DNA from 2 places in the Pseudomonas sp. MOIL14HWK12:I2 genome. Region 1 is predicted to be linked to the other one. Evidence: predicted binding sites of a transcription regulator. Region 1 holds the regulator's gene; the other holds the start of a gene.
The links. Region 1 encodes FliA, which starts transcription of late flagellar genes. Its sites were predicted from a motif close to CTAAAGTTTNNNNNNNNNNNGCCGNTAA; they were not measured.
Positions count from the first base shown of each region.

Region 2: the regulator FliA is predicted to act here: its motif matches at 2,206-2,233, upstream of PSK12I2_RS0104455 (methyl-accepting chemotaxis protein).

Region 1 covers NZ_AZOA01000009.1:174,726-179,098, forward strand. The annotation lists gene PSK12I2_RS0107905 (chemotaxis protein CheA) at 1-17, opposite strand, end outside; gene PSK12I2_RS0107910 (protein phosphatase CheZ) at 44-832, opposite strand; gene PSK12I2_RS0107915 (chemotaxis response regulator CheY) at 852-1,226, opposite strand; gene fliA (RNA polymerase sigma factor FliA) at 1,314-2,054, opposite strand; gene fleN (flagellar synthesis regulator FleN) at 2,051-2,881, opposite strand; gene flhF (flagellar biosynthesis protein FlhF) at 2,974-4,302, opposite strand; gene flhA (flagellar biosynthesis protein FlhA) at 4,313-4,373, opposite strand, start outside.
Region 2 covers NZ_AZOA01000007.1:287,609-291,981, reverse strand. The annotation lists gene PSK12I2_RS0104455 (methyl-accepting chemotaxis protein) at 124-2,094, opposite strand; gene PSK12I2_RS0104450 (LysR substrate-binding domain-containing protein) at 2,256-3,185, opposite strand; gene PSK12I2_RS0104445 (NorM family multidrug efflux MATE transporter) at 3,291-4,373, shown strand, end outside.

The sequences.
Region 1 (4,373 bases):
TCGGCGTCGAAGCTCATTCCTGCACTCCCCAAGAGGGTCTGGGTCAAAAGCCCAGACTGGATAGAAGATCGTCGACGTCGACCTGAGCGGCCACGACGTCTTCACGCTTATCGGCATGAATCTGCGGACCTTCACCCTTCATCGTCTTTTCTTTTCGATTCTGTTCGATCAGCGCGGTGTGATCGTGACTGAAGCCGGTATAGCGATCGACCTGGCTGGCCATCATCACCAGCTTGACGAGGTCTTTCTCGATCTGCCCGACGAGATTGACCACGCGCTTGATCACCTGACCGGTAAGGTCCTGGTAGTCCTGCGCCAGGAGGATGTCGTTGAGCTTGGCCGACAATTGCTCGGCGCTGCTCTCGCTGTGACTGAGGAAGGCGTCGACGCGCTTGGCCAGCTCGCGGAATTCGTCCGCGCCCATTTCCCGGCGCATGAACTTCTTCCAGTCGGCATGCACGGCCCGGGCTTCGTCGCCGAAGTTGCCTACCAGCGGGGCGCTCTCCTCCACCAGATCCATGGTCCGGTTGGCGGCGTTCTCGGTCATCTTCACCACGTAGGAGAGACGATCGGTGGCATCGCTGATCTGGGAGACCTCTTCGCCGGCCATGCCGCGCGGATCGATCTCGAAGTTGACGATGGCGTTGTGCAACTCGCGGGTCAGCTTGCCGACTTCCTGGTAGAGACCCCGATCGCGCAACTGGTTGAGTTCATTGATGACGTGCACGGCCTGGGTGAAATCGCCGCTTTCCAGGCATTTCACCAGCTCTTGGGCGTGCTGTTTGAGATTCGACTCGAAGTCGCTGAAGCTGTTGGAGCCAAGCTGATCCATAACGTCCCCGCGGCTTTCTTCAGCCGTTCACCCGCTCGAAGATCTTGTCGATCTTTTCTTTCAGCACCTGGGCGGTGAAAGGCTTGACCACATAGCCGTTCACGCCGGCCTGAGCGGCTTCGATGATCTGCTCGCGCTTGGCTTCGGCGGTCACCATCAGCACTGGCAGGGTCTTCAGGCGCGCATCGGCGCGCACCTGGCGCAGCAGGTCGATGCCGGTCATGCCGGGCATGTTCCAGTCGGTGACGAGAAAATCGAAGTTGCCGCTCTGCAACATCGGCAGCGCGGTGTTGCCGTCGTCCGCTTCGGCGGTGTTGGTGAATCCCAGATCGCGCAGCAAATTCTTGATGATGCGTCTCATCGTGGAAAAATCGTCCACGATGAGGATTTTCATGTTCTTGTCCAAGTCGACCTCCGTCCTAATCCGCACACACGCCGCAAGGCGCGTCTAAGCAATCGTAGTAGCCTGAGTACCAGCCGGTTAACGCGAACGCCATTCCGCCAGCCGCGCCCGCAGGCGTGCCGCGCATTGACTGTGAAGTTGGCAGACGCGTGACTCGCTCACGCCCAGCACCTCGCCGATTTCCTTGAGGTTGAGTTCCTCGTCGTAATACAGCGAGAGCACCAGACGTTCACGCTCCGGAAGATTGGCGATGGCGTCGGCCAGGGCCTTGCGGAAGCGCTCGTCCTCCAGACCGCGACCGGGTTCGAGTTCATGCGAACCGCTCTCCTCGAGCCCATGCTCACCACCCTCCATGAGGTCGTCGAAACTGAACAGGCGACTCCCCATGGTGTCGCCAAGGATGCCGTAGTACTCATCCAGACTCAATTTAAGTTCGGCCGCGACTTCGGAATCTTTAGCGTCGCGACCGGTGCGCGCTTCCACCGCGCGAATGGCGTCGGTGACCATGCGCGTGTTGCGGTGCACCGAGCGTGGTGCCCAATCGCCCTTGCGGACCTCGTCGAGCATGGCGCCGCGGATGCGGATGCCGGCGTAGGTCTCGAAGCTGGCACCCTTGCCGGCGTCATATTTGCGCGAGGCCTCCAGCAGGCCGATCATGCCGGCCTGCATCAGGTCCTCGACCTGCACACTGGCAGGCAATCGCGCCAGGAGGTGGTAGGCGATGCGTTTCACCAACGGCGCATAGCGGTTGATGAGTTGCTCCTGCTGGGTACGTTCCGAGGTTTTGCTGTACATGCGAAGCCCGCTGGATGCTGTCATGCGTGGGTACCGATGGCTGGTTGCACAAGGCGCTCGACAAAGAACTCGAGATGGCCGCGCGGATTGGCGGGCAACGGCCAGCCATCGACTTTCTGAGCTACCGCACGAAAGGCCAGCGAGGCCTTGGCACGCGGAAAGGCTTCGAACACGGGGCGCTGTTTCTGCACGGCTTTGCGCACCGCCTCGTCGAACGGAATGGCGCCCACATACTGGAGGGCGACATCCAGGAATCTGTCGGTCACCTTGGTCAGCTTAGCAAAGAGATTGCGACCTTCCTGGGGCGTCAGCGCCATGTTCGCCAGGACCCGGAAACGGGTGACGCCATGGTCGCGATTGAGCAGCTTGATCAGGGCGTAGGCATCGGTGATGGAGGTGGGCTCGTCGCACACCACCACCAGGACTTCCTGGGCGGCGCGAACGAAGCTGACCACCTGGTCGCCGATGCCGGCCGCGGTATCGACGATGAGCACGTCGAGGTTTTCGCTGATGTCGCTGAAGGCCTGGATCAGACCGGCGTGCTGGGCCGGCGTCAGATTGACCATCGCCTGGGTGCCCGAGGCCGCCGGGACGATGCGGATGCCGCCCGGGCCGTGCAGCAGCACGTCGCGCAGCTCGCACTCGCCGGAGATGACGTCGGCCAGGGTGCGCTTGGGCGACAGGCCGAGCAGAACGTCGATGTTGGCAAGGCCCAGGTCGGCGTCGAGCAGCATGACGCGCCGCCCGATATCGGCCAGGGCCAAGGCCAGGTTGACCGACACGTTGGTCTTGCCGACACCGCCTTTACCGCCCGTGACCGCTATGACTTGGACGGGATGCATGCTACCCATTGCCTGATACCTTTGATTGAAATCCGTCACACTTTAGACCAAGTGCATTTGGCGTGCCCAGGCATGCGATGCACCACTACCGTTCGTCTGCGCTAACCGGCGCGGCGGGCATTGCTCTGATACAGGCCGGCAAGCATGCCCGCCATGGTTTCTTCGCTCGGTTCCTCGGGGGCCTGCAGGCTCACCGCGCGGCTCACCAGCTGGTGGCTGCGGGCCGGATGCAGGTCGTCCGGGATGCGCGGGCCGTCGGCAATGTAGGCCACCGGCAGGCGCTGGCTGATGGCCAGACCCAGGGCCTCGCCGAGACTGGCGGCTTCGTCCAGCTTGGTCAGCACGCAGCCGCTCAGGCCGCAGCGCCGATAGCTGTGGTAGGCCGCCTTGAGCACCTGGCTCTGGCTGGTGACACCCAATACCAGATAGTTGCGAATTTTCAGCTGGCGGTTGGCCAGGGCTTCGAGCTGCACCTTGAGCGCCGGATCATTGGCGGGCATGCCCGCGGTGTCGATCAGCACCAGGCGCTTGCGTGCCAGGGGTGCCAGCGCCTGGGCCAGGGACTGGCCCGGGTCGACCAGGGTCACCGGCACGTCGAGGATGCGGCCAAGGGTCTTGATCTGCTCCTGGGCACCGATGCGGAAGCTGTCCATGCTGACCAGCGCCAGACTCTGGGGACCGTACTTGAGCACGTAGCTGGCGGCGAGCTTGGCCAGGGTGGTGGTCTTGCCCATGCCGGCCGGACCGACGAAGGCGACGACACCACCCTCCTCCAGAATCTTGGCATCGGTGGTCTTGGCCAGCTGGGCGAAGTTGGCCAGCAGCATGCGCCAGGCATGGCGCGGGTCCTGGATCTTGGCGACGCTGTCGAGCAGGTGGCGGGCCAGATCGGCCGGCAGACCCATGCGCTGCAGACGACGCCAGAGGCCGGCCTGCTGCGGACGGGTGGACTGCACCTGGGTCCAGGCCATGGAGCCGAGCTGGACTTCCAGCAGTTCACGCAGACCGCTGAGTTCGCTGCGCATGGCTTCCAGGGCGCGACGGTCTTCCGGCGCGGCGCTGGCGGCAGGGGCGGCAGCGGCCGGCTGGGGCGCACGCGGCGGGGCGATCACCGGCTCGCGGCGGCTGTCGGCGGCGCTGATGGCGCCGAGCAGCTGCTTGTCCTTGGGTGCGGCCGAGGGCACGCCCGGCGCGCGGATGCTGAGGTCGGCATGGGCCTGGGCGATCTTCGCATGGGTCTTGCGCAACTCCGCCTGCAGCTCCGCGTTGGGCGCGGCCGGTGCCGGAGCCTGGTAGTCCAGCGCCGCGGTCAGCTCGACACCACCGGCGACCCGGCGGTTGCTGAGGATGGCGGCATCCGGGCCCAGCTCGTCGCGTACCAGCTTCATGGCTTGACGCATATCGGCGGCGAAGAAACGTTTGACTTGCATGATCTAGACCTCAGCCATTCTGGCCAACGGTAGCGACGATGGTGACCTGCTTGTTGTCCGGAATTTCCTGG
Region 2 (4,373 bases), on a different contig from region 1:
CCCTCCTCTTATACTGTATTTGCATACAGTAGTCAGAGTATTGCGGCCAGGCAAGGGCCAAGGTGCGCAGGAATGAAAAAGGGAGGCCTGAGCCTCCCTTTCGCTGCTGCCGGAAGGGTCCGGTCAGCTGAAGCGCCCTACTTCGGCGCTCAGGTCTTCCGCCAGATGACGCAGCTCGCCCGCGGTACCGGCCAGCACCTCGGCGGCATCGCGCTGAGCGGCGTTGTCCACGGCGATCGCCTGGATGTTGCGGCTCAGGGCGGTGGCGGTGGTGCTCTGCTCGGCGGTGGCCTGGGCGATGCCGGAGAATTGCTCCACCGCCTCGGCGACCTGCTGGTCGATGCTGCGCAGCGCCTGGGCCACGTCGGCGTTGCGCGCCAGGCCCTGCTCCATGAGGCGATTGCCTTCATCGATGGCGCCCATGGCGCGCTGGGTCTCGCCCTGCACCGCGCCGATCATCTGCGAGATCTCGCGGGTGGCTTCGCTGGTGCGACCGGCCAGCTGCCGGACTTCGTCGGCGACCACGGCGAAGCCGCGGCCCTGCTCACCGGCCCGCGCGGCTTCGATGGCGGCGTTGAGCGCCAGCAGGTTGGTCTGCTCGGCGATCCCGCTGATGACGCCGATGATGCCGCCAATCTGCTGGGAGCGGCCGTCCAGGCCCTTGATCAGTTCCGCGGTGCTGGCCAGGGAATCGGCGATCTGCTCCAGGGCGCCCGAGGCGCCCTGCATGGCCTGGGTACCGGTGCGGGTCTGCTGGGCGTTTTCCTGCACCAGACGCTCGGTGCGCTGCATGCCGTCGGCGATGTTCTGGGCGGTGGCGCTGAATTCCTCCACGGCGCTGGCCATGCTGTCGATCTGGCTGGACTGCTCGGCGGAGCGTCTCAGGGTCTGGTCGGACAGCTGGCTCAGTTGCTGGGAGCGCTCGGTGACCGCGCGCGAAGAGCCACGGACCTGCTCGACGGTGGAGGCCAGGGCATCGGCCATCTGGTTGAAGCTCCGGGCGAGTTCGCCGATCTCGTCGTGGCTGCGCGCCTCGACCCGCACGCTGAGCTGACCGCGACCCAGGGCCTGGGCCCGCTCCACCAGCTGGCCCAGCGGCTTCAGCTTGTGGCGCAGCAGGACGACCGAGGCGAGTACCGCCAGCACCAGGGCTATCAGGCTGCCGATGGCCAGGCGCAGGCCCACGGCGTGCACCGGCGCGTCCAGCTCGGCCTTGGGCAGGGTGGCGACCACGGTCCAGCCTTCGCCGGCGACCGGCGCGCTGACGCTGAGGAAGTCCTCGTTGCCGTCCTGCCAGGTGTGTTCGTGCTGCTTGGGATCGTTCTTGAGGGCGGCGAGGAGCTCGTTGGCCTGCTTGGCATTGGCCGGCGGCACCAGCCAGTTGCCCTGCTCGTCGAGCAGGGCCAAGGAGCCGGTCTCGCCGATGCGCAGCTGGGTCAGCTGGGCCATTTGCTGGGCCTGGGCGTCGGTGTAGTCGAAGCCGACGAAGAGCACGGCGATGACCTTGCCGGCACCGTCGCGGACCGGGGTGTACTGGGTCATGTAGGAGCGCCCGAACAACTGGGCGCGCCCGACGTAGTTCTGGCCCTGCAGCAGACCGGCATAGGCCGGGTGCTTGCGATCGAGCTGGGTACCGATGGCGCGGCTGCCGTCCTGCTTCTTCAGCGAGGTGGTGATACGGGTGAAGTCGTCGCCATCGCGCACGAAGATGGTAGCGACGCCACCGGTCAGCCGGGTGAAGTCGTCGACCTGGCTGAAGTCGCTGTTCAGCGCCTGACCGGCGAACAGCAGCGCGGGGGCCGTGGCGCTGCCCAGGGGCAGTCGCTCGCCGGCCAGGCTCAGGCCGCCATCGAAGCGGCGCTCGAACAGATTGGCCAGGCGCTGGGTGCTGATCTTCAGGGTGCTTAGAAAGGTCTGCTGCTGATCGGAGAGCAGTCGGGCCTCGCTGCCCAGGTGCTTGCGCTGGGTGCCTTCGATGGACACGCTCAGGGCATGGAGGGCGAACAGACAACTGCCGGCGATCACGACAATCAGTACCAGACTGAGGGCCAAGGCAAGTTGTCGGGCGATACTACGACGCGGGGAAATGACCATAGGGGGCTCCAAAGCGCCTACATCCCTGTAGGGCAGTACGAATTTGAGGGCAAGGGCTATATCAGGCGACCGACCGCTCTAGGGCGGTCTTCTTAGGGGTTAACTGTTATCTTATCGGCAGAGGTACGATGAACTAAAGCCAATGACAGCAGTCTGGCGCCTTATTTATGGCGAATGACCTCCGGAAGGCTCTGGGACGCCACTTCCCGCTGCAAGAAGTCAGCCAGCTGGCGAAAGCGCGCCTGCCCCCGGCGATTGCGCGGCCAGACCAGGTAATAGGCATCGCCGCTGGCCACCGCCTCGGGCCAGGGCAAGGCGATGAGTCCGGCCGCCACGTCTTCGGCCAGCATCACCAGATCGCCGATGGACACCCCGTAGCCCCGCGCGGCAGCGGCCATGCCCAGCTCCAGGGTGTCGAACACCTGGCCACCCGTCAGGGGCACCGCCTGAGTCAGGCCCATGGCCTGCAGCCAGCGGCGCCAGTCGCGGCGGTCGAAGGTGGGATGCAGCAGCTCTTCCCGCTGCAGGCGCGTCGGGTCCCAGACGCCCTCGCGGGCGGCAGCCGGCGAGCAGACCGGCACCAGCCACTCCTCGAACAGCGGCACCACCTCCCAGTCCGCCGGGAAGCGGCCATCACCGAGCAGCACCGCGCAATCGAAGGGCTCGTGGACGAAGTCGACCCGGTCGCTGGCCATCCAGACGCTGGTGAGCTGGATGTCCAGTTGCGGACTGAGCTGGCGAAAGCGCGCCAGCCGCGCCAGCAGCCAGCGCAGCGACAGGGTGGTGGGCGCCTTGAGTCTCAGGGTGCCCTCGGCCACGGCGAGATTGCCGCAGGCCCGCGCCAGCGCCTCGAAGCCCTCGCTCAGGCCCGGCAGGAGCAGCTTGCCGGGCTCGGTCAGCGCCAGCTGACGGCCGGCGCGCTCGAACAGGCGGCAGCCAAAGGTCTCTTCCAGCGTCCGCACATGGCGACTGACCGCACTCTGGGTCAGCGACAACTCCTGAGCCGCGCGGGTAAAGGAGCCATGGCGAGCGGCGGCCTCGAAGGCGCGCAGGGCATACAGCGGCGGCAGCCGCGAGGGGACGTCGGGCATGACTCTGACTCATGGATGGCATGGCTATTTTCCGATTGTGGAAGGCGCGAACGCATCCAACAATGAGTTCTTGTCAAAGTCGGCCCTGCTCAGCGAGATCCACCCATGTCTCTGCCGCGTCACGAGTTGCTCGCGCTGTTGCGCCTCGCCTTGCCCCTGATCGGTGCGCAGCTGGCCTATGTGGCCATGGTCTTCACCGACACCCTGATGATGGGCCGCCTGGGCCCGGCCGCCCTGGCCGGTGGCGGCCTGGGGGCGGCGGTCTATTCCTTCGTCTCGGTGATCTGCGTGGGGGTGATCACCGCGGTGGCCAACCTGGCGGCCTTGCGCCGGGGCGCGGGCGATACCGAGGGCGTGGCGGCGGTGACGGCGGCCGGGATCTGGATCGCCGCGGTGCTGGCACTGCTGGCCGGCACCCTGCTGTGGCATATCGAGCCATTGCTGGCCCTGGCCGGCCAGCCGGAAGAGAGTCGCCAGGCGGCCGGGGTATTCCTGCGCTGCCTGGCCTTCGCCCTGCCCGGCCATCTGCTGTTCATGACGCTGCGGGGTTTCACCAGCGCCCTGGAAAGACCCGGACCGGTGTTGACCATCGTGCTGGGGGCGGCGCTGCTCAACGCCCTGTTCAACCTGGCGCTGCTGCACGGCTGGGGCGGCCTGCCGCAACCCGGGCTGCCAGGCATCGGCGCGGTGACCGCGGTGGTGATGAATGGCGCGGCCCTGGGCCTGGCGCTGTATATCGCCCGCCATCCGGCCTATGCCGCCTATCCCCTGCGCCGCTATCTGCGCCGCCCGGATCGTCGTGCCCTCGCCGACACCCTCGGCCAGGGCCTGGCGATCAGCGGTACCTATGCGGTGGAAGCCTGCCTGTTCCTCTCCGCGGCGCTGTGCATGGGCGCCCTCGGCGCCACCGCCCTGGCGGCCCATCAGATCGCCAATCAGCTGGTGTATCTGGTGTTCATGTTGCCAGCCGGCCTCTCCTACGCCACCAGCATCCGTATCGGCCAGCACCAGGGCGCCGGGCGGCCGCGCGAGGCCCTGCTGGTGGGGCGGCTGGCCATCGGTGGTGGTGCCCTGGTGATGCTGGGCATCGCCCTGCTGTTCTGGAGCTTTCCCACCTGGCTGGTGGGGTTGTTTCTGCCGGATGGCCACAGCCCGGTCAGTGAGCTGGCGCGGCAGCTGGTGCTGATC